3 regions of the Actinoplanes sp. CA-030573 genome follow, and region 1 is predicted to be linked to each of the others. Evidence: riboswitches for the same ligand, from Rfam matches in the RefSeq annotation. Region 1 holds a riboswitch; each other region holds the start of a gene.

What was found. A riboswitch is a leader RNA that binds a small molecule or an ion and turns the genes downstream of it on or off. The one in region 1 is predicted to bind S-adenosylmethionine.
Region 2: another riboswitch for S-adenosylmethionine. It lies ahead of ACQP2F_RS25175 (aminotransferase class V-fold PLP-dependent enzyme); the one in region 1 lies ahead of thrC (threonine synthase).
Region 3: another riboswitch for S-adenosylmethionine. It lies ahead of ACQP2F_RS21090 (GNAT family N-acetyltransferase); the one in region 1 lies ahead of thrC (threonine synthase).

What each region holds. Positions count from the first base shown of each region.
Region 1 is NZ_CP192038.1:9,489,602-9,497,074, forward strand. Features, by position in the region: gene ACQP2F_RS44060 (hypothetical protein) at 1-163, shown strand, start outside; gene ACQP2F_RS44065 (N-acetyltransferase family protein) at 102-1,079, opposite strand; gene thrC (threonine synthase) at 1,323-2,603, opposite strand; SAM riboswitch class I at 2,614-2,737, opposite strand; gene ACQP2F_RS44075 (ABC transporter permease) at 2,821-3,588, opposite strand; partial or broken gene ACQP2F_RS44080 (ABC transporter ATP-binding protein) at 3,642-4,316, opposite strand; gene ACQP2F_RS44085 (ABC transporter permease) at 4,360-5,226, opposite strand; gene ACQP2F_RS44090 (alpha/beta fold hydrolase) at 5,223-7,473, opposite strand, start outside.
Region 2 is NZ_CP192038.1:5,423,908-5,431,380, reverse strand. Features, by position in the region: gene ACQP2F_RS25195 (LacI family DNA-binding transcriptional regulator) at 1-335, shown strand, start outside; gene ACQP2F_RS25190 (YndJ family protein) at 253-1,278, opposite strand; gene ACQP2F_RS25185 (glycoside hydrolase family 3 C-terminal domain-containing protein) at 1,322-3,475, opposite strand; gene ACQP2F_RS25180 (CBS domain-containing protein) at 3,641-4,078, shown strand; SAM riboswitch class IV at 4,108-4,223, shown strand; gene ACQP2F_RS25175 (aminotransferase class V-fold PLP-dependent enzyme) at 4,257-5,459, shown strand; gene ACQP2F_RS25170 (alpha/beta fold hydrolase) at 5,489-6,232, shown strand; gene ACQP2F_RS25165 (LLM class F420-dependent oxidoreductase) at 6,196-6,975, opposite strand; gene ACQP2F_RS25160 (DUF4352 domain-containing protein) at 7,117-7,473, shown strand, end outside.
Region 3 is NZ_CP192038.1:4,536,217-4,543,689, reverse strand. Features, by position in the region: gene ACQP2F_RS21125 (class I SAM-dependent methyltransferase) at 1-558, opposite strand, end outside; gene ACQP2F_RS21120 (alpha/beta fold hydrolase) at 562-1,218, opposite strand; gene ACQP2F_RS21115 (ester cyclase) at 1,268-1,648, shown strand; gene ACQP2F_RS21110 (SDR family oxidoreductase) at 1,669-2,376, opposite strand; gene ACQP2F_RS21105 (LysR family transcriptional regulator) at 2,458-3,297, shown strand; gene ACQP2F_RS21100 (carbon-nitrogen hydrolase family protein) at 3,294-4,010, opposite strand; gene ACQP2F_RS21095 (VOC family protein) at 4,075-4,455, opposite strand; gene ACQP2F_RS21090 (GNAT family N-acetyltransferase) at 4,580-5,215, opposite strand; SAM riboswitch class IV at 5,230-5,345, opposite strand; gene ACQP2F_RS21085 (dodecin) at 5,483-5,692, shown strand; gene ACQP2F_RS21080 (PPOX class F420-dependent oxidoreductase) at 5,717-6,103, shown strand; gene ACQP2F_RS21075 (TolB family protein) at 6,055-6,864, opposite strand; gene ACQP2F_RS21070 (DHA2 family efflux MFS transporter permease subunit) at 6,936-7,473, opposite strand, start outside.

The sequences.
Region 1 (7,473 bases):
GACCGGCTCGTGGGGCGCGCGCAACCTGTTCGAGCGGCGGGCCGGCCTGACCGCCGGCGGCTATCCCACCGACCTGCCGGTGCGCCCGTGGCTGACCCGGCTCAGAGGTCGCGCTGCCAGAAGAGAACCGACTCCACCGGCCGGAAGCCCATCGCGCGATTGATCCGCATCATGTGCTCGTTGGTGGCCGCGTTGAAGGTGTCGATCACCTCGATGGCCGGCCGATGAGTACGGGCCTGGGCCAGGTTGGCCAGTTTGATCAGCAGGCCGAGCCGATGGCCACGGTGCGCCGGAGCGACCAGCGTGGCGTTCTGCCAGGCGTGCGCGGGTTCGTCGGCCGGGCAGTTCAGCGTGGTCCAGGCAACCAGCCGCGCGCCGTGCAGCGCACCAGTGTGGAACGTCATCCGGCCGCGCCGGGCCCGGGCCGCCTCGTCCGCCCGCAGCCGGTCGGCGTCGATCCGCTCCGGCTCCCAGTCGAGGTCACCGGTGGGCGCCTCGGTCATGAACGTGCTGTCGAGGGCCGCGACCTCATCGATGATCTCGTCGGGCGCCACCCCGGTCCACTGGATCAGGTGGTAGCCGCCGGCCCGCTCCCAGGCCGCGGCCAGCTCGGCGTCGAGCCGGGCCTGGTCGGCCGCGCGCACGTCGAGCCGGCTGCGGATCTCCTCGAGACCGACCCGCGCGCCCATCGCGGCCGCGAAGGAAGCCCCGTCCGGATGTCGCTGGATCGTGCGCCCGAACAGCCGCACGCGGCCCTCGGCCTTGGCCCGCTCGACGGCCAGGTCGTAGAGCGCCCGGCCGGCGCCGCGCCGCCGGGCGGACGGCAGCACGGCGAGCTCGACGTCCACGGTGCCCAGGTTGTCGGCTTGTGAGAAGGCCAGCTCGAGATGACCCACCGGCTCACCGTCGAGGCGGGCGAGGTAATGCTCGACGACGTAGCTCGCGGCCGGCGTCGCCACCCTGGTCGCGAACGCCTCGGGCGAGAGCGGCTCGATGTCGCTGCGGTCGTGGACGGCGCCGGCGCGGTAGATCTCGTAGGCGTCCGCGGCCGAGGCGAGCGGACCGATGGAAAGCACCATGGCCGCCACCCTGGCGGGTCGGCGGCCATGTATGCCAGCGAATTTGGTCGGGAGGGTGGACGCACAGCGCCTCCGGCACTGGGTCGTTGGGCACCTCGAGAGATTGTCGCCAAGCTCGAAAGGTGAGGGGCCTCGTACGGCGTCGGCCCTCCCGCAGAGAGCATCTTGCCGACGCTGAGAGGCCCGCGCAAGTCCTCCGGCGATGGAATCTTCAACTAATGGCAGACAGTCGATTACCGACGGTCATCCCAGCAGGCCCGCCTCCCGGGCCCCGCGCAGCGACGGCTTGATCTGGTGAGTGGGCCCGACCAGGCCCGCGACCGCGTCGAGGGTCTTGAGCCCCTCGCCGGTGTTGTAGACGACGGTCTCCTTGTCGGGGTCGAGCTTGCCGCTCGCCACGAGCTTTTTGAGCACCGCCACTGTGGTGCCACCGGCGGTCTCGGCGAAGATGCCGGTCGTCTCGGCCAGCAGCCGGATGCCCGCGCGGATCTCGTCGTCGTCGGCGTAGTCCATCCAGCCGCCGGTGCGCTTCACCGACTCGATCGCGTACGCGCCGGCCGCCGGGTCGCCGATGTTCAGCGACTTGGCGATGCCGGTCGGCTTGACCGGGACGATGTGGTCGGTGTCGTTGTGCAGCGCGACCGCGATCGGGTTGCAGCCGGCCGACTGGGCGCCGAACACGGCCCAGCCGCCCTCGGGCGCCTCGACCAGGCCGATCTCGACCAGTTCCGCGAACGCCTTGTCCACCTTGGTGAGCAGCTCGCCGGAGGCCATCGGGATGACGACCTGGGCCGGGATCCGCCAGCCGAGCTGCTCGGCGACCTCGTAGCCCAGGGTCTTGGAGCCCTCGGCGTAGAACGGGCGGACGTTCACGTTCACGAACGCGGTGTCCTCGAACTCGTCGGTCTCGACCAGCTCGCCGCAGAGGCGGTTGACGTCGTCGTACGAGCCCTCGATCGCGACCAGGTCGCCGCCGTAGACCGCGGTCGTGACGACCTTGCCCTGCTCCAGGTCGTACGGGATGAAGACGATGCTGGGCGCGCCGGCCCGGGCGGCGTGCGCGGCCACCGAGTTGGCCAGGTTGCCGGTGGAGGCGCAGGCGAAGCGGGTGAAGCCGAGGCCGCGGGCGGCGGTGAGCGCCACCGACACGACCCGGTCCTTGAACGAGTGGGTGGGGTTGGCCGAGTCGTCCTTGACGTACAGCGGCGCCCGCAGCCCGACGGCGGCGGCCAGCGCGGGCGCGCTGACCAGCGGGGTCAGGCCGGGGTCGAGGGTGACCCGGGTGGCCGGGTCCTGGCCGGCGGGCAGCAGACCGGCGTAACGCCAGATGTTCTGCGGACCGGCCTCGATCTGCTCACGGGTCACCCGCGCGAGAGCGGCCTGGTCGTAGGCCACCTCGAGCGGGCCGAAACACTCGTAACAGGCGTGCTGGGCGACCAGCGGGTATTCGGCGCCGCACGCGCGGCAGACGAGGCCACGGGCCGGGGAGTCGGTGACCGAGGGTGTGCTGACGGCAGACGTCATCGAGGCCTTCCTCTCATCTTTCCCCGAAGCCGGGGACGGAATTAGCACCTGCCGCGTGCGGCCTCTTCAGTGAGACAAACACGGTGGTTGCCGGGGCTTCATCGGGCCGTTCCCTCTGCCCCTCTGGATGAGGTATTCAGTTGTTTCCCACACCTTACGTCGGGTCGTGGCGGACACGGAGTGGGCATCCCGAGGTGTGAGCCACGACCCAGGCCCGTCAGCGGTTCGGCAGCCTCATGAAGGCCGACCGGGACCACAGGATGCCGGTCACCGCGAGCACGACCGACCAGGCGACGGCCAGGATCCAGGTGTCGCCGACCGGGGTGCCGTCGAGCAGGTGCCGCAAGGTGTCGATGATCGGGGTGAACGGCTGGTTCTCGGCGAACCACCGCACACCCGGCGCCATCGTGTCGGTCGGGACGAACGCGCTGCTCACGAACGGCCCGAAGCTGAACAGCAGGGACAGCGAGTTGGCACCGGCCACGGTCTTGGCGGTCAGGCCGAAGGCAGCGGTCATCCAGCTGACCGCGAACGTGACCAGCACCAGCAGCCCGGCCACGGCGAGCCAGTCGAGCCCGCGAGCGCCCGGACGGAAGCCCACCGCGAAGAGCACCCCGATGACCAGGAGCAGGCTCAGCGACGTACGCACGAGGCTGCCACCCACCTGCCCGGAGAGCACCGCCACCCGGGAGACCGCCATAGTCCGCAGCCGGGCGATCACTCCCTCGGTCATGTCCTGGTTGATGTTGATGGCGGTGGCCGACCCGCCGCCCCCGATCGCCATCACCAGGATCGCCGGTGAGATGTAGTTCACGTACGCGCCGCGGTCGCCCGCGCTGATCGCGCCGCCCAGCACGTACGTGAAAAGCAGCAGGAAGATGCACGACGTGCCGATGCCGCTGATGGTCATGAGCGGGAACCGGACCATGCGGGTGAGGTCGCGCCGGACCATGGTGGCCGAGTCGGCCAGGACGAACGAGGTCATCGGATCCCCCCGGTGAGTGCAAAGAAGACGTCGTCGAGCGTGGATTGCGCGCCGACCGAGCTCTTCAGCTCGTCGGCGGTGCCGGAGGCGACGAGCCGGCCCTGGTCGAGCAGCGCGATGCGGCCGGCCAGGCGGTCAGCCTCGTCGAGGTACTGCGTGGTGAGGAAGATCGTCACGCCCCGGGCCACCAGGTCCTCGATGATCTCCCACATCGTGCGGCGGCTGCGCGGATCGAGACCGGTGGTCGGCTCGTCCAGGAAGATCAGCCGCGGCTCGCCGACCAGGGTCATCGCCAGGTCGAGCCGCCGCTTCATGCCGCCGGAGTAGGTCGCCACCGACCGGCCCGCCGCCTCGGTGAGGTCGAACCGCTCGAGCAGCTCGTCGACGCGGGCCCGGCCGGCCCGGGCGCCGAGGTGGCGCAGGTCGGCGATGAGCCGCAGGTTCTCCCGGCCGGTGAGCACGCCGTCGACGGCCGAGAACTGGCCGGTCACGCCGATGATCTCGCGGATCTTGCCGGGCCGGCGACGCAGGTCGTGGCCGTCGATGGTGACGTCGCCGGCGTCGGGCGCCAGCAGCGTGGTGAGGATCTCGACCATCGTGGTCTTGCCGGCGCCGTTCGGCCCGAGCAGGGCGAAGACGGTGCCGGGGGCGACGGTGAGATCGATGCCGTCGAGGACGGTGTGGCTGCCGAACGCTTTCCGCAGCCCGCGCACGGTTATCATACGCATACTATACATACGCGTATACGTGGAGGCTACGTATAACCGGGAGCTACGAGGTGATGTCCTTCCGGGTGAAGCGCCAGAACGCCAGCGACCAGAAGAGCGTGGCGTAGCAGACCGCCGCGATCGCGCCCTTGACCAGGTCGTCCACCTGCGGCGGGGTGGAGAGCAGGCCGAGCCAGGCGTCGCTGTAGTGGGTCGGCAGGCCGGTGCGCAGGCTCCCCAGGGCGGTGATCTGGTCCAGGATGCTGGAGAGGATCCACAGCAGCACCGCGCCGCCGACCGCACCCAGCGCCGCGTCGGTCAGCACCGAGAGCAGGAACGCGAGACCGGCCACCACGAGCATGATCACGGCGAGGTAGGCGACGATCCCGAGCAGGCGGAGCACGCCCTGGCCGGGCGGGATGGCGGCGGCCACGGTGCTGCCGAGCGGGTGCCAGCCGTAGCGCAACGTGCCGACCAGAAGGCCGGTCGCCGTCAAGATCAAGAGCGCGAGCAGCGCGTACGCCAAGGCCACCACCAGCTTGATCGCGAGCAGCCGCACCCGCGGCACCGGGATCGCCAGCAGATAGCGCAGGCTCCCCCAGCTCGCCTCGCTCGCCACCGGGTCGCCGCAGAACAGCGCCACCACCACGACCAGCAGGAAGCCGGCCGAGACCGCCAGGCAAAACAGCGCGAAGTTGAGCCCGCCCGAGGTAGCCAGGTCGACCAGGCTGCCGAACGCCCCGCCGCCGTTGTTGTCGTCGTTGCCGTTCCCGCCGCCGAACTCGAAGGCGACCAGGATGATGAGCGGGAGCAAGACCATGAAACCCAGGGCCAATTGGGTACGACGGCGGGTCGCCTGCCGCTTGACCTCGGCCCACACCGGGAGCGTCGCCGACGCCCGGTACCCCTGGACTGCCGCTCCCGCGCTCATCGGTCCCCACTTCCTCGCGAGTTGTCGCCGACCAGGGCCAGGAACGCGTCCTCCAGCCGCCGGCGCGGCACCACCCGGTCGACGTCGACGCCGGCCCGCACCAGCGAGGCCACCACCTCGGCCCGGGGCGTGCCGTTCATGTCCACGATCAGGCCGCTCGCCCCGTCCGGGGTCACCGAGCGCACACCCAGCCCCTCGAGCACCCGGGCGGCGGCCGGCACGTCCGAGACGTCGAGCAGCACCGACGGCGACTCGCCGACGATCTCCTCGACCGGGCCGGACGCCACGATCCGGCCCTTGTTGACCACCACCGCGTGCGTGCAGGTCTGCTCGACCTCGGCCAGCAGGTGGCTGGAGACCAGCACCGCCCGGCCGTCGGTCGCGTAGCGCTTGAGCACCCGGCGCATCTCGGCGATCTGCGGCGGGTCGAGACCGTCCGTCGGCTCGTCCAGCACCAGCAGCTCGGGCAGGCCGAGCATGGCCTGGGCGATGGCCAGCCGCTGCCGCATGCCGTGGCTGTACTTGCGGGTCTTGCGGTGCACCGAGTCGCCGAGGCCGGCAATCTCGAGCGCCTCCTCGAAGTGGGCGTCCGCCTCCGGCCGCCCGGTGGCCTGCCAGTACGCCCGGAGGTTGTCGTAACCGCTGAGGTGGGGCAGGAAGCCGGGACCCTCGACCAGGGCGCCGACCCGGGACAGGATCGGCGCGCCAGGCGTGAGGCGGTGGCCGAAGACCAGCGCGTCGCCGCCGGAGGGCATGGTCAGGCCCATCAGCACGCGCAGGGTGGTGGTCTTGCCGGCGCCGTTGGGCCCGAGCAGGCCCACGACCTGGCCGCGCTCGACCGTGAAGCCGATCTTCTCGACGGCGACGAAGCCGTCGCCGTACGCCTTGCGGAGATCGCGCACCACCAGCGGCGTGTCCGCGAACTCGGCCAGCACCTCGTCGTGCCGGCGACGCCGTCGCCGGCGGCGCACGAACTGCACCACCGCGAGGCCGAGCACGATCGCGACCAGCAGACCGGCCAGCACGTACCGCCAGATCGTCTGCGGGTTGGCGATCGGCGTCCCGACCACCGTGGGAAGCGTGAGCGTCGAGCCCACCGCGACCGTGTAGACCGCCGGCTCGGCCGGAGTGAGGAACGCCTGATCGCTGGTCGCGACCACCACCCGCAGGACGTGGCCGACGTCGATCTGCCGGACGATCGCCGGCAGGGTGACCGTGACCTCGGCCGCCTTGTCGATCGTGGCCGGCAGACCGGTGAGCCGGACGGGCGCGACCAGGCCGGCGCTCAGGGTCTCGGCGCCCGACTGGTCGACGTCGTAGAGCTTGGCGAAGAGCGTCGCCTCCCCGGTCGGCGAGGCCGCCCGCAGCCGGATCGCCGGCGCGCCCGCCACCTGGATCGCGCTGGTCACCGGCGCCGACTGGAAGGTCGCGTGCTGCCCGGGTATGTCGCCGGCGATGCCACCGAGCAGCTCGCTGAGCCGGCTGCCCGCGCCCGGCAGCGAGGACAGGGCGCCGGGGTTGCCGTTGGGCGGATTCGCGATCTGCTGCGCCGCGCCGGTGAGCGCGACCTGAGTGCCGCCCGCGTGGAGACCGGGGTAGACGTCGGTGGAGTAGCCGTTGGTGACCAGCCCCCGGTCGAGCGCGCTGAAGCCGGCCACCCGCGAGTAGGTGAAGCTGTTCTCCGGGGCGGCGCCCTCGCCCTTCACGTAGTGGTCGAGCCACTGGACGGTCAGGTACTTCACCCGGTCCTGATCGGTCTGCGGCCCGGCGCCGCCGTCGTGGCCGCCGGTGAACCAGGCGACCCGGACCGGGGTGCCGGTCGCCGCGATGCCGCGGGCGTTGGCGTCCGCCTCCGACAACGGGAAGAGCGTGTCGACCTCGCCCTGGATCAGCAGCGTCGGCGCCTTGATCTTGTCGAGCACGGTCGCCGGGCTCGACTTGCGCAGCAGCGCGAGCGTGGCGGCGCTCGGCGTGCCGTCGGTCGCGAGCTGCAGATAGGCGGCGCAGAGGTCGGCCGCGAAGCGGCCGCACGACGGGTCGCCCGCCGCGCTCGCATCGGCGCCGGCGCCGGCCGCGCCGTCTCCCGCCGCGCTCGCATCGGCCGCACCGGCGCCGGCCGCGCCGCCTTGACCGATCGCGGCGCCGTTGCCGAAGTAGAGGCCGGCCCATCCCTTCTTGAAGACGCCGGTCGCGGCCGAGTCGGCGGACTGCGGCAGGAACACCTTGGTCAGGTCGTTCCAGGTGATC
Region 2 (7,473 bases), 4.1 Mb from region 1:
GCCGCCAGGCCGCCGGCATCCTGCTCTCGACCGGCGCCGCGGTGGACGCGGTGTTCTGCGGGAGCGACCAGATCGCGCGCGGACTGGCCGAGGCGTTGCAGGAGTCCGGCCGGCGGGTGCCCGGCGACGTGGCGCTGGTCGGCTTCGACAACTGGGACGTGATGGTCGACGGCTGCCGCCCGGCGCTGACCAGCATCGACATGGACCTCGAAGGAATCGGGCGGACCGCGGCGGAGCTGCTGCTGGCCGCCATCAACGGCGACCCGGCACACGGCCGGCGGGCGCTGCCGGGCCGCTTGGTGCCGCGAGCGTCGACGGCGGTGCACCCGAGCTGATCCGGCGCCCGGTCAGCGGGTCGTGGTGGGTGCGCCGGGCCGGGACGCCGCCGGTGCGGCGGTGCCAGGCCGGGACGCCGGTGCGGCGGCGCGAGGTCGGGACGCCGGCGAGGCGGCGCCAGGCCAGGATGCCGCAGAGGCCGAAGCAGAGGGCGTTGGCCAGGCCGTGGGTGGCCGCCATCCAGGTCAGCGACGGGTGCGGCAGGCCGGTCGCCTCGCCGAGCGCCCAGCTCAGCGCGAGCAGCATGGTCGCGGCCAGCACGCCGGTGGATGTCAGCAGCAGGGCCCTGGTGGTGCGGTCGCGCGCGGCCGGGACGATGTGCCGCCAGGTCAGCCCGGCGACCAGCCACATGCCGGCGGTGAGGACGACCGCGCCGGCCAGCTCGACGTAGTCGCTGATGAAGTAGCCGGCGAAGACCAGCGCCGTGCCGGCCGGCACGGTCAGCGCGGCGAGGGTGGCGGGGCTCGGCCGGCCGGGCGGGGCGGTGGTGGCCGCGGCGAGGGTGACGGGGCTCGGCCGGCCGGGCGGGGCGGTGGCGGCGACCAGGCCGGCGATCAGGGCGGCCGCGAAACCCGCGAAGTGGAAGTGTGCCACGGTCAAAGCCAGCACGGCCGGGCGGAAGCCGAGCAAGTGGTAGCCGTATCGCTCGGCGACCAGCGCGGCGGCGGCCACGAACGGGGTGACCAGCGCCGTGGTGACGGCGACGCCGACCGGGGTGGGGCGACGGAGCCGGGGCAGCGCGTTGATCGCCAGGAACGCGGTCGCCAACGCGTACGGAATCGTGAACGCAAGCGTGAGCGGACCGCGTGGAAGCCACAAAGCGATCGCGGCCGGCAGGGCCGCCGCCGGCCACCAGCGTGCGCGGATGCCGGCGAGCCGGAGACCGAGCGGCACCACGAGCAGCATGCCCACCGTGACGGCGACGTTGACGATGGCGGTCATGGCGGCTCCCGTCGCTTAGTTGAACGTGTTCAACTATAGCGGGCTACGTGTTGGCCCGCTTGACCAGGCCGGCCAACGTCTCGGCGGTGAACGGGCTGCCCGGGAACATCGCCATCCGGCCCAGCGGGAAGCTGCCCAGCATCTGCAGCGTCGAGGAGTCCATGGGCAGCCCGCCGGCCAGGCCGCCCTCCGCCATCGCGGTGAAGACCTCGGTCAGCACCTCGGCGCCGCGCGGGTCGGTCAGCCACTCGCCGATCGTGGAGTCGGCGGTCAGCGGCACGCGCGCCTCGTCGCCGGGCACGTCGACGGTGAGCGATGCGCGGATGTCGCGGGACGAGGCGCCGATCTCGATCCGGTGGGGCCCGCCCTCGACCACCCAGCGTGACAGCCGCACGTCCCAGTAGGCCAGGTCGCCGCGCTCGATGAGCAGCACGACCTCGGCGGTCTCACCGGCGGCGATCGGGACGCTCGCGAACGCCTTCAACTCCCGCGGCGCGCGGCGCACCCGCGAGGACGGCACACTCACGTACGCCTGGACGACCTCCCGCCCGTCGACCGGCCCGGTGTTGGTGACCGGCAGGCGGAGCTCGATGCCGTCCTCGCGAACGACGGCGCCGGCCTCGCCGTACGAGAAAGTGGTGTAGGAAAGGCCGAAGCCGAACGGATAAGCCACCTCCTGCCCGCGCGCGTCGAAGCCCCGGTAGCCGAGGTGGATGCCCTCGCCGTAGCGCACGTGGCCGGCCTCGCCCGGGAAGTCCAGGTAGGACGGATGGTCGGCGAGCCGGAGCGGGATCGTCTCGGCGAGCCGGCCGGAGGGGTTCACGCGGCCGAAGAGCACGTCGGCCACGGCGCTCCCGCCGGCCTGGCCGAGCAGCCAGCCCTCGACCAGGCCGGCGACGTCGGCATCCCACGGCTTGGTGGTGACCACGGCGCCGTTCGACAACACGACGACCGTACGGGGGTTGGCCGCCGCGACCCGCCGGATGAGCTCCAGGTGTGCGGCCGGCAGATCGAGCGACTCCCGGTCGGCCCCTTCGGTCTCCTGCTCGGTGCCCGCGAAGACGACCGCGATGTCCGAGCTGCCGGCCAGCCGGACCGCCTCGTCACCCCCGGCGGCGAAGCCGACCCGGCCGGGCGCGGCCTCGGACATGGCGGTGAGGGCGTCGTCGAGCCGGGTCGGGGTCATCTGTGAGCTGCCGCCGCCCTGGTAGCGCGGGGTGCGGGCGAGCTCGCCGAGGACCGCGATGGTCTGGCCCTCGGTGCGCAGCGGCAGGACCGCGCCCTCGTTCTTGAGCAGCACGATGCCGCGGCCGGCGATCTCCCGGGCCAGGGCGTGGTGTGCCGCCTGGTCGTACCCGTCCGAGGTGTCCGGTGTGGACTTCGCCACGAGGTCGTGCACCCGCGACGCGGCGAGCGCGAGGGTCCCGGCCGGGAGGCGGCCGCCGGTGACGGCTTCGACCAGGGCCTGGTCACCGGCCGGGTCCGGCCCGGGCATGGTCAGGTCGAGTCCGGCCCGCACCGCCTCGACCCGGTCGACCACGGCGCCCCAGTCCGAGACGACGACCCCGCGGAATCCCCACTCGTCACGCAGCACCTCGGTGAGCAGCCAGTGATGCTGACTGGCGTAGACGCCGTTGACCCGGTTGTAGGCGCACATCACGGTCCACGGCTGCGCGGTCGTCACGACCCGCTGGAAGGCGCGCAGGTACAGCTCGCGCAACGATCGCTCGTCGACGTCGGCGCTGATCCGCATGCGGTCGGTCTCCTGGCTGTTCACCGCGAAGTGCTTGAGCGAGGCGCCGACCCCGCGCGACTGCAGGCCCTGCACCCAGGCGGCCGCCAGCACACCGGTCAGCAGCGGGTCCTCGCTGAAGTACTCGAAGTTGCGGCCGCCCAGCGGGGTCCGCTTGAGGTTGATGCCGGGACCGAGCAGCACCTGCACGCCCATCGCCCGGCACTCGTCGCCGAGCGCCTCGCCCATCCGGCGCAGCAGCTCGGGATCCCAGGTCGAGCCGGACGCGACCGCGGGCGGGAAGCAGGTGGCGGGCCGGCCGGCGAGCAGGTCACCGGCGCCGGCGACCTGCAGGCGTACGCCATGGGGCCCGTCGGTCAGGGTGATCGCCGGGACGTCACCGGCCGCCGTGCTCGACCAGAAGTCACTGCCGCTCGTGATCGCCGCTTGATCATGCAAGTCCATGAGAGGTCCCTTCGCTGACTTCGGAGCGGGCTTGACATCTCGACGCTCTTGACATCTTGCCGTGGTTGACTGCATCTAGGCATATGCACGCAACGTGGCGTGGCTGCCCCGTAACGGACGGCCCGCCCCGGCGGCTTCCGCGGATCGGACGGGATGGGGAGCAAGATGCGTATCAGCGACATTCTCCGCGTCAAGGGCAGCAAAGTCGTCACCGTGACACCGGACTCGGATGTGGCCCGGCTCCTGGCCGTGCTGGCCGAGCACAAGATCGGTGCGGTGATCGTGTCGGCGGACGGCAGCCGCGTCGACGGGATCGTCAGTGAGCGCGACGTGGTACGGGCGCTCGCCGCCCGCGGCGCCGCGGTGCTGAGCGAGCCGGTCAGCCGGATCCACACCGTCAGCGTCCGCTCGGTGTCCCCCGAGGCGCCGATCGAGGACGTGGCCCGGCTGATGACCGATCACCGGTTCCGGCACGTGCCGGTGCTCGAGAACGGCGGCCTCGCCGGCCTGGTCAGCATCGGCGACGTGGTCAAGAACCGCATCGACGAGCTGGAGTCCGAGCGCACCAGCCTCGAGGGCTACATCACCGGCGAGCGTTACTAGCCGCGCCACCTTTGGTAGGTTGTCGGGCAGGTCATGAGTGTCAGCGCACAGCCCCGGCTTGCTGACCGGCAACCCTTCCGTCCGCGATGGGGTGCCCCGGGTGAGGACCGGGCCTGTCGCCGGCCGGCGAGGGCAAGCGCGGACCCGCAAGAGGGTCCCCTGTTGCGGAGGTACACCCATGTCCCTGGCCGTCCAGACTGCCGACCTCGACGTCATCGGCGCCGGTTTCGTCCACCTCGACTACGCCGCGACGGCCCCGTGCGTACGGGTGGCCGCCGATGCCGTGCAAGCCCTGCTCCCTCGCTACGGCAGCGTGCACCGCGGCGCCGGTCCCCGCTCGCAGGCCTCCACCCTGGAGTACGAGCGGGCCCGCGCCGTCGTCGCCACGTTCCTCGGCTGCCGCCCCGGCGACCAGGTCGTCTTCACCCGCAACACCACCGACGCGCTCAACCTGCTGGCCCGCGCGCTGCCGCCGGGCACGACCACGGTCGTCTTCGACGGCGAGCACCACGCCAACCTGCTGCCCTGGCCGTCGGTGCTCCGGCTGCCCGCGCCATCGTCGCCGGCCGAGGCGGTGGCGGCGGCCGACCGGGCGCTGGGTGACCGGACCGGCCCGGCGTTGCTGACGGTCACCGGCGCGAGCAACGTGACCGGCGAGGTGTGGCCGCTGCGCGAGCTCGCCGCGGTCGCCCACCGGCACGGCGCCCGGATCGCGGTCGACGCCGCCCAGCTCGCCCCGCACGCGCCGGTGTCGCTGGCCGGCCTGGACGCCGACTACGTGGCGCTCTCCGGCCACAAGCTGTACGCGCCGTTCGGCGCCGGGGTGCTCGCCGGCCGCGCCGACTGGCTCGACGCGGCCCCGCCCTATCTGGCCGGCGGCGGTGCGAGCGCGTGGGTCGGCGACCGTGCCGGCGACGTGCGCTGGGCGACCGGCCCGGCCCGGCACGAGGGTGGCACCCCCAACCTGCTGGGCGCGGTGGCGCTCGGCGCGGTCTGCGCCGCCCTGCTGGAGACCGACCGCGCGGCGCTGCGCGCGCACGAGCAGGAGCTGCTCACCCGGCTGCGGGAAGGGGTGCGGCGCCTGCCGGGCGCGGTCGAGGTGAGTCTGTTCGGTACGCGGACGGCCGAGCGCGTGGGGATCGTGTCGCTCGCGCTGCCGGGCCGCGATCCGGTCGCCGTGGCCGCCCGGCTGGCGGACACGTTCGGCATCGGCGTGCGGGCCGGGCAGTTCTGCGCGCATCCGCTGGTGCGGCGGCTGGCGTCGGTTCCGGGTGGTGCCGGTTGCGGCGAGGCGGGATTGCTGCGGGTGAGCTTCGGGCTCGGCACGACGTCCGACGACATCGACAGCCTTCTCGGGGCGCTGGGGCTTCTGCTGGGCTGAGCGACCGCGGCGGCCGGAGGGATGGGGCGATGGATCTGCGCGTGACCGGCGGCGGCCGTGGCGAGCCGCTGCTGCTGTTGCTTCATGGGCTGGGCGCGACCGGCGACGTGTGGTCGGGGTGGGCGCCGCTGCTCGCCGAGCGGTGGCCCGGGCGCTGGCTCGCCCCGGACCTGCCCGGCCACGGTGGCTCGGCGCCGCTGCCGGAGTACACCTTCGACGCTCTGGCCGGCGCGGTCCGCCCGCTCGTCGAGAACGGGCGGACCGTCGTGCTCGGCCACTCGCTCGGCGGCGTCGTCGCCCTCGCGCTGGCGGCCCGGCCCGGGGTGGTGGCGGTCGTCGGGCTCGGCATCAAGGTCGGCTGGACCGGCGACGAGCTGGAGCGGGCGCGGGCGCTGGCCGGGCGGCCGGTTCAGTGGTTCGGCACGCGTGAGGAGGCCGTAGCCCGGCATCTGCGCGTCTCCGGCCTGGCCGGGCTGGTCGCCCCGGACGACGCCGCCGTCCGCAGCGGCGTCCGGGAGGAGGACGGCCGCTGGCGGACGGCGCTCGACCCGCGCGCGTTCGGCGTCGGCGCCCCGGACATGGCCGGGCTGCTGGCGCGGTCGGCCGCGCCGGTGACGCTGGCCCGGGGCGAGCACGACCCGATGAGCACCGACGACCAGATCCGGGCGCTCGGCGTCGAGCCGGTCCCGCTCCCGGGGCTGGGCCACAACGCCCACGTCGAGAGCCCGGCCGTGTGCTACCCGTTGATCTCGTCCCGCCAGGCCAGCCACTGACGCAGCGCCGACAGGTCGTAGTCGGGGCCGCCGGCCGCGACCGTGAACAGGGTGACGCCGCGGTCGAGCAGCGCCGGTCCGTCCTCGGCCGGCTTGCCGTTGACCGCGGCCGAGATCTCGATCTCGGCCGGGTCGCGCCCGACGTCGGCGCAGTGGCCGCGCAGGATCTCGGTCTTGCGGGCGATCGTGGCGGCGTCGCCGAAGCTGTGCCAGATGGTGGCGTGCTTGGCGACCAGGCGCAGCGTCTTCTTCTCGCCGCCGCCGCCGATCAGGACGGGGAGGTCGCGGGTCGGCCGCGGGTTCAGCTTCGACCAGCGGGACTCGATGCGGGGGAGGGCCTCGGCCAGGTCGTCGAGCCGGCTGCCGGCGGTGCCGAACTCGTACCCGTACTCGTCATAGTCCTTCTCGAACCAGCCGGAGCCGATGCCGAGAATGAGCCGGCCGTCGCTGATGTGGTCGACGGTGCGGGCCATGTCGGCCAGCAGCTCGGGGTTGCGGTAGCTGTTGCAGGTGACCAGCGCGCCGATCTGGACGCGCGAGGTCTGCTCGGCCCACGCGGCGAGCATCGTCCAGCACTCGAAGTGCAGGCCGTCCGGCTCGCCGTACAGCGGAAAGAAGTGGTCCCAGTTGAAGACGATGTCCGCGCCGAGGTCCTCGGCCTCGGCGACGGCGCGGCGGATGGCGGCGTACTCGGCATGCTGCGGCTGGATCTGAACACCGATCCGGACGGGCCTGGAAGTCATGATCACAGCCTAGGCGTGCGGCCCCGCCGGCGCGCGCCTCACCGGGCCGGCCGAGCGCTTCTGTCGGATCAGGGGAAAACGGTGGCCCGGTCCGGCCCGGTGACCGACAGTGAGGGGAGCGAGCCAGACGGGAGTGACCCGATGACGCACGACCCGGTCCCGCGCCGCCGCCCCGCGCCGCTCAACCCCTTGCTCGCGGCGCTGCTGGCGTGCGGGGCGGTCGCGGTCCTCTTCGTGGCCGGGGTGCTGGCCTCCCGGCACGGACCCGGCCGCGAACCGGCCGCCGCCGATGTGCCGGCCCGGCCGGCTTCCCCGGAGGCCCCGCGAGCCCCCGAGCCGGGCATCGGCGACCCGGTCCGGGACGGCAAGTTCGAGTTCGTGGTCTCGCGGGTCGACTGCTCGCGCACCACCGTCGGCGTGGAGCACCTCACCCGTACGGCCAAGGGGAAGTTCTGCGTGGTGAGCCTGTCGGTGCGCAACATCGCCGGCGGGTCGCGG
Region 3 (7,473 bases), 5.0 Mb from region 1:
GTCGGTGAACGTGACCTCGTCGAAGCCCGCGGTGTGCAGCAGGCCGGTGACCGCTTGCGGGTCGGCGAGCGTGAACGGGTCGGGGCCGTTGGCGGCGGCCGACGGGGTGCCGGGGGCCAGGGACCGGCGGATCGCGGCGTCCCACTCGTTGCGGTCGTGGGACTGCCAGACCAGCATCACCAGGCGGCCGGAGGCGCGCATCGCCGAGGCGATGTTGACGAAGGCGGCCACCGGGTCGGCGAAGAACATGGTGCCGAAGCGGCTTATCGCCACGTCGTAGTGCAGGGCCGGGAACGGGTGGGTCTGGGCGTCGCCCTCTTCGAAGCGGACGTTGGTCAGGCCCTCGTCACGGGCCGCGGCCCGGGCCCGCTCCAGGGCGGGCGCGGAGACGTCGACGCCGAGGGCGGTGCCGCGTGCGGCGGCCCGCGCGGCCTCCCGGGTGGTCAGGCCGGCGCCGCAGCCGATGTCGAGGACGTGCTCGGTGGGCGCGATGGCGGCGGCGCGGCGCAGCACGTCGTTCAGCAGGCGGAGCTCGGCGTCATATCCGGTGGCGTGCATCGGTCACGCCCCGCTCTCGGCGACCGCGTAGGAATGCAGCAGGGCGGCCAACTCCCGCGGATGGCTCAGGGCCGGCGTGTGGCCGCCGTCGATCTCCTCCGGCGTGATGCCCAGGCGCTCGCGCGACACCCGGCGGAGGTACGGCAAGGGCAGCAGCCGGTCGTCGCGGCACGCGATCACCCGGGTCGGTACGGCCGGCCATGCCGCGAGCGGGGACGGCTCGGACAACCGGGTCTCGGACTGGCGGCGTGAGCGCTTCATCGCCTCGGCCGCGAGCTCGGCCGGAACGTCCTGATAGAACAGATCGCCCTCGGCCTCGTGGTCGTACCCGGTGTCGGCCCAGTAGTCGGCGGGGGCCTCGCCCGGCGCGGGGATCATGGGAGCGACCAGGACCAGCTGGGCCACCGGCACGCGGTCGCACACCAGCGGCGCGACGAAGCCGCCCAGGGACTGCGCCACGACGATCGGCGGGCCCGGCGCGGACAGCGCGCCGATGGCGGCGGCGACCACGTCGGCGTATTCCACGAGACCGGCCGCGTCGTCATCGCACGGCAGATCGGGGGCCGAGGTCGTGTGGCCGCGGTCGCGCAGGTCGGCCTCGACGAGGTGCCAGTACCAGCCGACGTCGCCGGCGCCGTGGATCATGACAAAGGTGGCCATGCCGACACGCTAGACGCCGCCTGCGACATTTCCCGGGTAAGACCGTGGCATGGACGATCGCGAGACCCTCGAGAGGTACACGGCCTATCTCGCCGCGTGCAACGACCGGGACTGGGCGGCGGTCGCCGGCTTCGTGCATTCCGCGGTGCTGGTGAACGGGGTTCGGCGGACGCGGGAGCAGTACGTCGACGACATCCGCAAGACGGTCGCCGTGTTCCCGGACTACACGTGGGAGATCCGGCACGTCGTCCGGCAGGCGCCCTGGCTGGCCGTCCACCTGCACGACCGGGGAACACGGCACCGGCCGTTCCTGGGCGCCCCGGGCGACCGGTCGCCGGTCGAGACCGACGAGTTCGCCATGTACCGGATCGCCGGCGGGCGCATCGCCGAGCTCTGGGGCACCGCCGACAACGCTCGCCTGCGCCTTTGACGCGACAAAGCCGGCGCCGCCTACCAGGGCACGACGCCGGCGTCCTCGAAGAAGCCGCCGGTCGGCCCGTCGTCCGGGAGGGTGGCCAGCTTGATCGCGATCGCGGCGCCCTGCTCCGGCGTCCGTACGCCACGGAAGCCGTTCAGATCGGTGGCGGTGTAACCGGGGCAGCCCGCATTGATCAGGATGTTCGTGTCGCGCAGCTGCTTGGCGTACTGGATGGTCACCGCGTTGAGGAAGGTCTTCGACGGCGCGTAGGCCACCGAGATCGGGCCGACGTCGCCGCCCGCCGTCTGGCGGGTGAGGGAGCCGACCGTGCTCGACATGTTCACGATGCGCGGCGACGCCGACCGGCGCAGCAACGGCAGCATCGCGTTGGTGACCCGGATGACCCCGATGACGTTGGTCTCCACCGCTGCCCGCACGGCGTCGAGGTCGGCGCCGATCGGATCCTGCGGCATGCCGCCGGTGATCCCCGCGTTGTTGATCAGCACGTCGAGACCGTCGCGCTCGAGCAGCCGGGCGGCCGCGGCCACGCTCGCGTCGTCGGTCACGTCCAGTGGCACCCCGAACGCCTTGCCGCCCAGCTTCGCCACCGCCGTCTCCCGGCGATCCTCGTCCCGGGCGCCGACGCCGACGCTCCAGCCCAGCGCCAGCAGGCCCGCCGCGATCTCGTACCCGATCCCCTTGTTCGCGCCGGTGACCAGCGCAATCTTCGTCTCGCTCATGAGTCGATCCTGTCCGCGCGCGGCGGTGGCCGCCAACACCGTCTGAGTACCCGGCGATACCCCGCGGGTATCGTCGGCGGCATGGAGACGCGGGAGCTGCGCTATTTCGTCGCCGTCGCCGAGGAGCGGCACTTCGGGCGGGCGGCCGAGCGGCTGGGCATCGCGCAACCGCCGCTGTCCCGCGCGATCCAGCAGCTGGAGCGGCGGCTCGGCGTCACCCTCCTGGAGCGGTCCAGCCGGGCGGTGACGCTCACCGAGGCCGGTTCGGTGCTGCTGGCCGAGGGGCGGGCGGCGCTCGACGCGGTGGCGGCGGCCGATCGGCGCACCCGCCGGGCGGGGGCGACCAAGCCCGGCCTCGTGCTGGTCACCAAGGCGGGCGCGTCCAGCGAGCTGCTGGCCAAGCTGCTCGACGCGTACGCGGTGGAGCCCGGCGCCGTGGAGGTCGAGGTGCTCCTGTGCGGGATCGGCGAGCAGGAGCGGCTCCTGCGCGACGGCCGGGCCGACGTGGCGCTGCTGCACCGGCCGTTCGACGCCGCCACCGGCTTCGACGTCGAGGAGCTGATGACCGAGGGCCAGGTCGCGGTGCTGCCCGCCGGGCACCCACTGACCACCCGCCCGGCGCTGTCGATGGCCGAGGTGGCCGCCGTTCCGGACCTGCCGATGCCGCGCTGGCCGTGCCGCGACGGCTCCTATCCGGACGGTCCGGGCCCCGAGGTGCGCGACCACACCCAGTTGCTGCAGCTGATCCAGCTCGGCCGCACGGTGGCGGTCCTGCCCGAGTCGTGCCGGGGTCAGCTCGGGCACGGGCTTCACCCCGTACCGGTGCCGGATGCGCCCCGGGTGACCACGGTGATCGCCTGGCCCCCGCAGAGCCGTTCCCGCGCTCTGGCCGGTTTGGTCCGCGCCGCGACCCGCCTCTAGATCTCCGCCGTCACGAAGCCGATCTCCCCCGCCGGAACCTGCGCCACCACCCGCCCCGACGGATCGATCACGGCCGTCGGCCCAAGACCCACGCGGGACCCGTCACGCTCGCCGGTCACATCGGCCGAGACCCACCACAAACCCGTCTCCCGTACGCGGCGAGCGCGCACCGCGTTGTGCCGATGTTCCCAGGCGAGGGCACTCGCCCGCCGCATCATGTTCTGCGCCGGCTGCAGCACCACCCGCGCACCGGCCGCCGCGACCGCCCGCGCCGCCTGCGGATACTGCGCGTCGAAGCAGATGTTGAGGCCGAACCGCACCCCCGCGCACTCGAAGACCGGATAGCCGTCACCCGCCGTGAACACCGACTCCCCCGCGGTCAAGAACATCTTCCGGTACGCGCCGAGCACCCGGCCGCCGCTCACGACGAGCGCCGTGTTGAAGAACCGCCGGCCCGCCCGCTCGATGATGCCGAGCACCAGCATCCGGTCCGCGACCGCGATCCGGGCCAGCACGTCGTCGAGCTCGGCCGAGCCCAGTTCGAGGGCCGTGTCGCGTACGTGCTGGCCGGTGACGAGATAGCCCTGGAGAAAGCACTCCGGGAACAGCAGCAGGTCGGCGTCCTCGGTCCGGGCGGCGAAGTCTCGCACCACGGCGATCGCCGAGTCGACGTCGCCGAGAATCTCCGGCGTCTGACAGGCCGCGATCCGCATGGCCAACCTCTCGTCCCGTTCGGCCTCTCGTGCCGTTCGGCTTCTCGTCCCGTTCGGCTTCTCGTCATGGCTCGTGGAACGGCTCGGGCTCGGCCGGGATCCGCTTGGACATCAGGCAGAACTCGTTGCCCTCCGGATCCTCGAGAACGACCCACGAGCCGCTGCCGACGATCGCCGACCGTCGCGCGCCGAGTGCGAGCAGGCGATCCAGCTCCTCCGCCGGCGACCGGTCGGTCGGGCAGACATCGAAATGCAGCCGGTTCTTGCCGGCCTTCCCCTCGGGCACCGTGATGAACAGAATGTCCGGGCTGACGGTGGCCCCGCGGATGGCCACGCCGGTCGCGTCCCGCGCGAAGACCCGGTAGCCGAGAACCTCGCACCAGAACGCCGCCATCAGCTCCGCGTCGCCACAGTCGACAATGATGTCCCCGATCCGGCTGGCCACAGAGCCGCATCCTACGGAGGCGGCCGCCCGCAGACCGCCCCCACCCTTTCTTGGGTGGGGCCACATTCGACCACGGCCCACCGACATTTTCGGGCCGTCGTCCACAGGCGTCCCGGCCGCCCGCTCAACCGCCGGCCGGTGCGTTGCGGCCTGCGTTGAGGGCGGCCTGCCGCTCCTTGATTGCCGGCCATTCGGCGGCCAGCACCGAGAACATGGCCGAGTCGCGCAGGCGGCCCTCCTCGCCCGGCGCCCAGGAGCGGCTCCACGAGCGCAGCACGCCCTCGAACCGGCCGCCGACGCGCTCGATCGCGGCCCGGGAGCGGTGGTTGCGGGCGTCGGTCTTGAGGTCGACCCGCTCGACCCGCCACTGCTCGAAGGCGTACCCGAGAAGCAGGTGTTTGGCCTTGGTGTTGACGCCGGTGCCCTGGGCCGAGGCCGCGAGCCAGGTGAAGCCGATCTCGACGGCGAACAGCTCGTCACGGCCGGGCCAGAGCCGGGGATCCAGGTAGGCCGTCGCCCCCACCGCGCGCCCGTCCCAGATCTGCGCGAACGGGATCAGCCATCCGGTCGCGGCCCGCGCATGCTGCTGGTCGATGTAGTCGCCTACCTCCTCGGCGCGGGGCACCCAGGTGAAGCGGTAGGCGTCCCGGCTCTCCTCGGCGGCCAGCGCGAGGCCGGCGGCGTGGCGCCGGTCGAGCGGCTCGAGGCGCACCCGGTCGCCCTCGAGCACGGGCGGCGTGACGGTGGCGGGAAAGGGCATGGCTGCAGCACTCCGTTCGCGACTTGCCCGGCGCCCCGTGCGCCGGACCCGGTCCTCACCCGGGGCACCCCGCCCGCGAGAGGAGGGTTGCCGGCCAGCAAGCCGGGGCTGCGCGCTGGCACTCATGACCTGCGGACACCGTGCCATCGCCGGCGGCCGTAGGCAAGCCGGTTCCCGGCCGGGGCGAGCCGCGGGTGAGCCGCCGCCGGAAGACGATGCGGGAACGCCGCCCGGCGTGGTGGGATGGGCTTTTGCGGAGGGGGCGACATGACCAACCACGTGTACCGGCTCAGCGAGATCGTCGGCAGCAGCCCGACCAGCATCGACGACGCCATTCGCAGCGGGATCGCCAAGGCGGCGCAGACCGTGCGCAACATCGAGTGGTTCGAGACGCAGGAGGTTCGCGGCCAGGTGGTGGACGGCCAGGTCGCGCACTTCCAGGTACGCCTGAAGATCGGCTTCCGGGTCGAGGACTGATCACCGCCGCCCTACAGTGGGCGGGTGGATCTTCCCGGGAACCTGGTCGAGCTGCTGCGCCGGCCCAGCCTCTGCTTCCTCACGACGCTCATGCCCGACGGCTCGCCGCAGATCACCGAGGTCTGGGCGGACACCGACGGCAATCACGTCGTGATCAACACCGTGCGCGGGCACCAGAAGGTCCGCAACATCGAGCGGGACCCGCGGGTGGCGGTCGCGGTCGCGGACCCGGAGAACCCGAGCCGGTACGTCGCGGTGCGCGGCCGGGTCCTCGAGGTGACCGAGCACGGCGCCGCCGAGCACATCGAGGAGCTGTCCCAGCGCTATCTGGGCCGCCCCTACCCGTGGTTCGGCGGCCGCGATCAGGTCCGGTTGATCGTGCGCATCGAGGCGGACCGGGTCACCGGGTAGTCGACGTACGCGAACCGGTCGCCGGCCGGGGACCAGCTGTTGACGTTGATCGTCCCCTGGCCGCCGTCGAGCGACACCACCGTGCGCGCCGACCGCCAGTCGTCGCCGTCGACCAACCGCAGCAGCACCGGCAGATCGGCCGGATGCCCCGCCGTCCCGGGCGGGAAGCTCAGATAGACCGCCCGGGAGCCGGCCAGATGCGGGAACCAGTTGACCCGCTCGTCGAAGGTGAGCTGCTCCAACCCGCTGCCATCCGGGCGGATGCGAGCAATCTGCGCGGCGCCTCCGCCGAACCGCTCGGTGTTGAAGTAGATCCACTCCCCGGACGGCGAGTACTCCGGCCCGTCGTCGGCGCCCGGCCCGGAGGTCAGCTGCCGGCTGCCCCGCCCGGAGACCCCGACGGTCCACAGCGTGCCCGACGTCCACTCCCCGGGCGTGATGCCGACGTAGGCGAGCGTGGACCCGTCCGGGCTCACCCCGTGCAGGAAGTGCAGGAACCCGTCGTCGGGGGTCACCCGGCGGACCGCACCGCCCTCCAGCGACCCCTCGTAGATGTGGCCGTCGTCGGCCGACATGTAGACCAGGCCGCCCGGCCCGAGCACGTGATCGTTGTTCAGCGCCGGCAGGCCCTCGAAGACGATCTGGGCCGGGGCGGACCCGTCGAGGGCCAGCCCCCAAAGCAGTCCGTCCCCGTTGAGCACGAGCCGGTCGTCGGCGGCCCAGTTCGGCGCCTCGAACAGGACCGTCGAGCTCTCGTGCACGACCGAAGCGGTGCCCGAGCCCAGATCGAAGATCAGGACCCGGCACCGCTGTCCGTCGGCGAGCGCCCGGCTCAGTGGATCATCACCGGAGGCTCGACCGCCTCGCCGTCACCGCCGGCCGGAGCCGCGGGCGCGGCCTCCTTCTTGCGCGGCAGGAAGGCGATCGGGATGAACACCGTCAGCATCAGGATCCAGCCGACCGTGAACGTGTGGGCGAACGAGTCGGCCACGAACTGCAGGCCGCGCTCGAGGATGTTCGGCGGCAGCGGGATCGGCGCGCCCTGCTGGTGGGCGATCGCCGCGCCGGCCTCGGTGATCGGCTCACCCGTCCGCGGGTTGGTGACGCCGGGGATGACCGGCGAGCCGTTGAGCTGACTGGTCAGGATCACGGACATGGTCGCCGTGCCGATCGAGCCACCGATCTGCTGGAGGATGTTGACCAGGGTCGAGCCGCGGGCCACGTCCTGGTGGTGCAGCGTGCGCAGCGCCGAGGTCATGATCGGCATCATCGTGCCGCCCATGCCGAGGCCCATCACGAACAGCGAGCCGCACAGCAGCACGTACGAAGTGTCGACGCCGACCTGGGTGAACGTGAAGAACCCGGCGCCG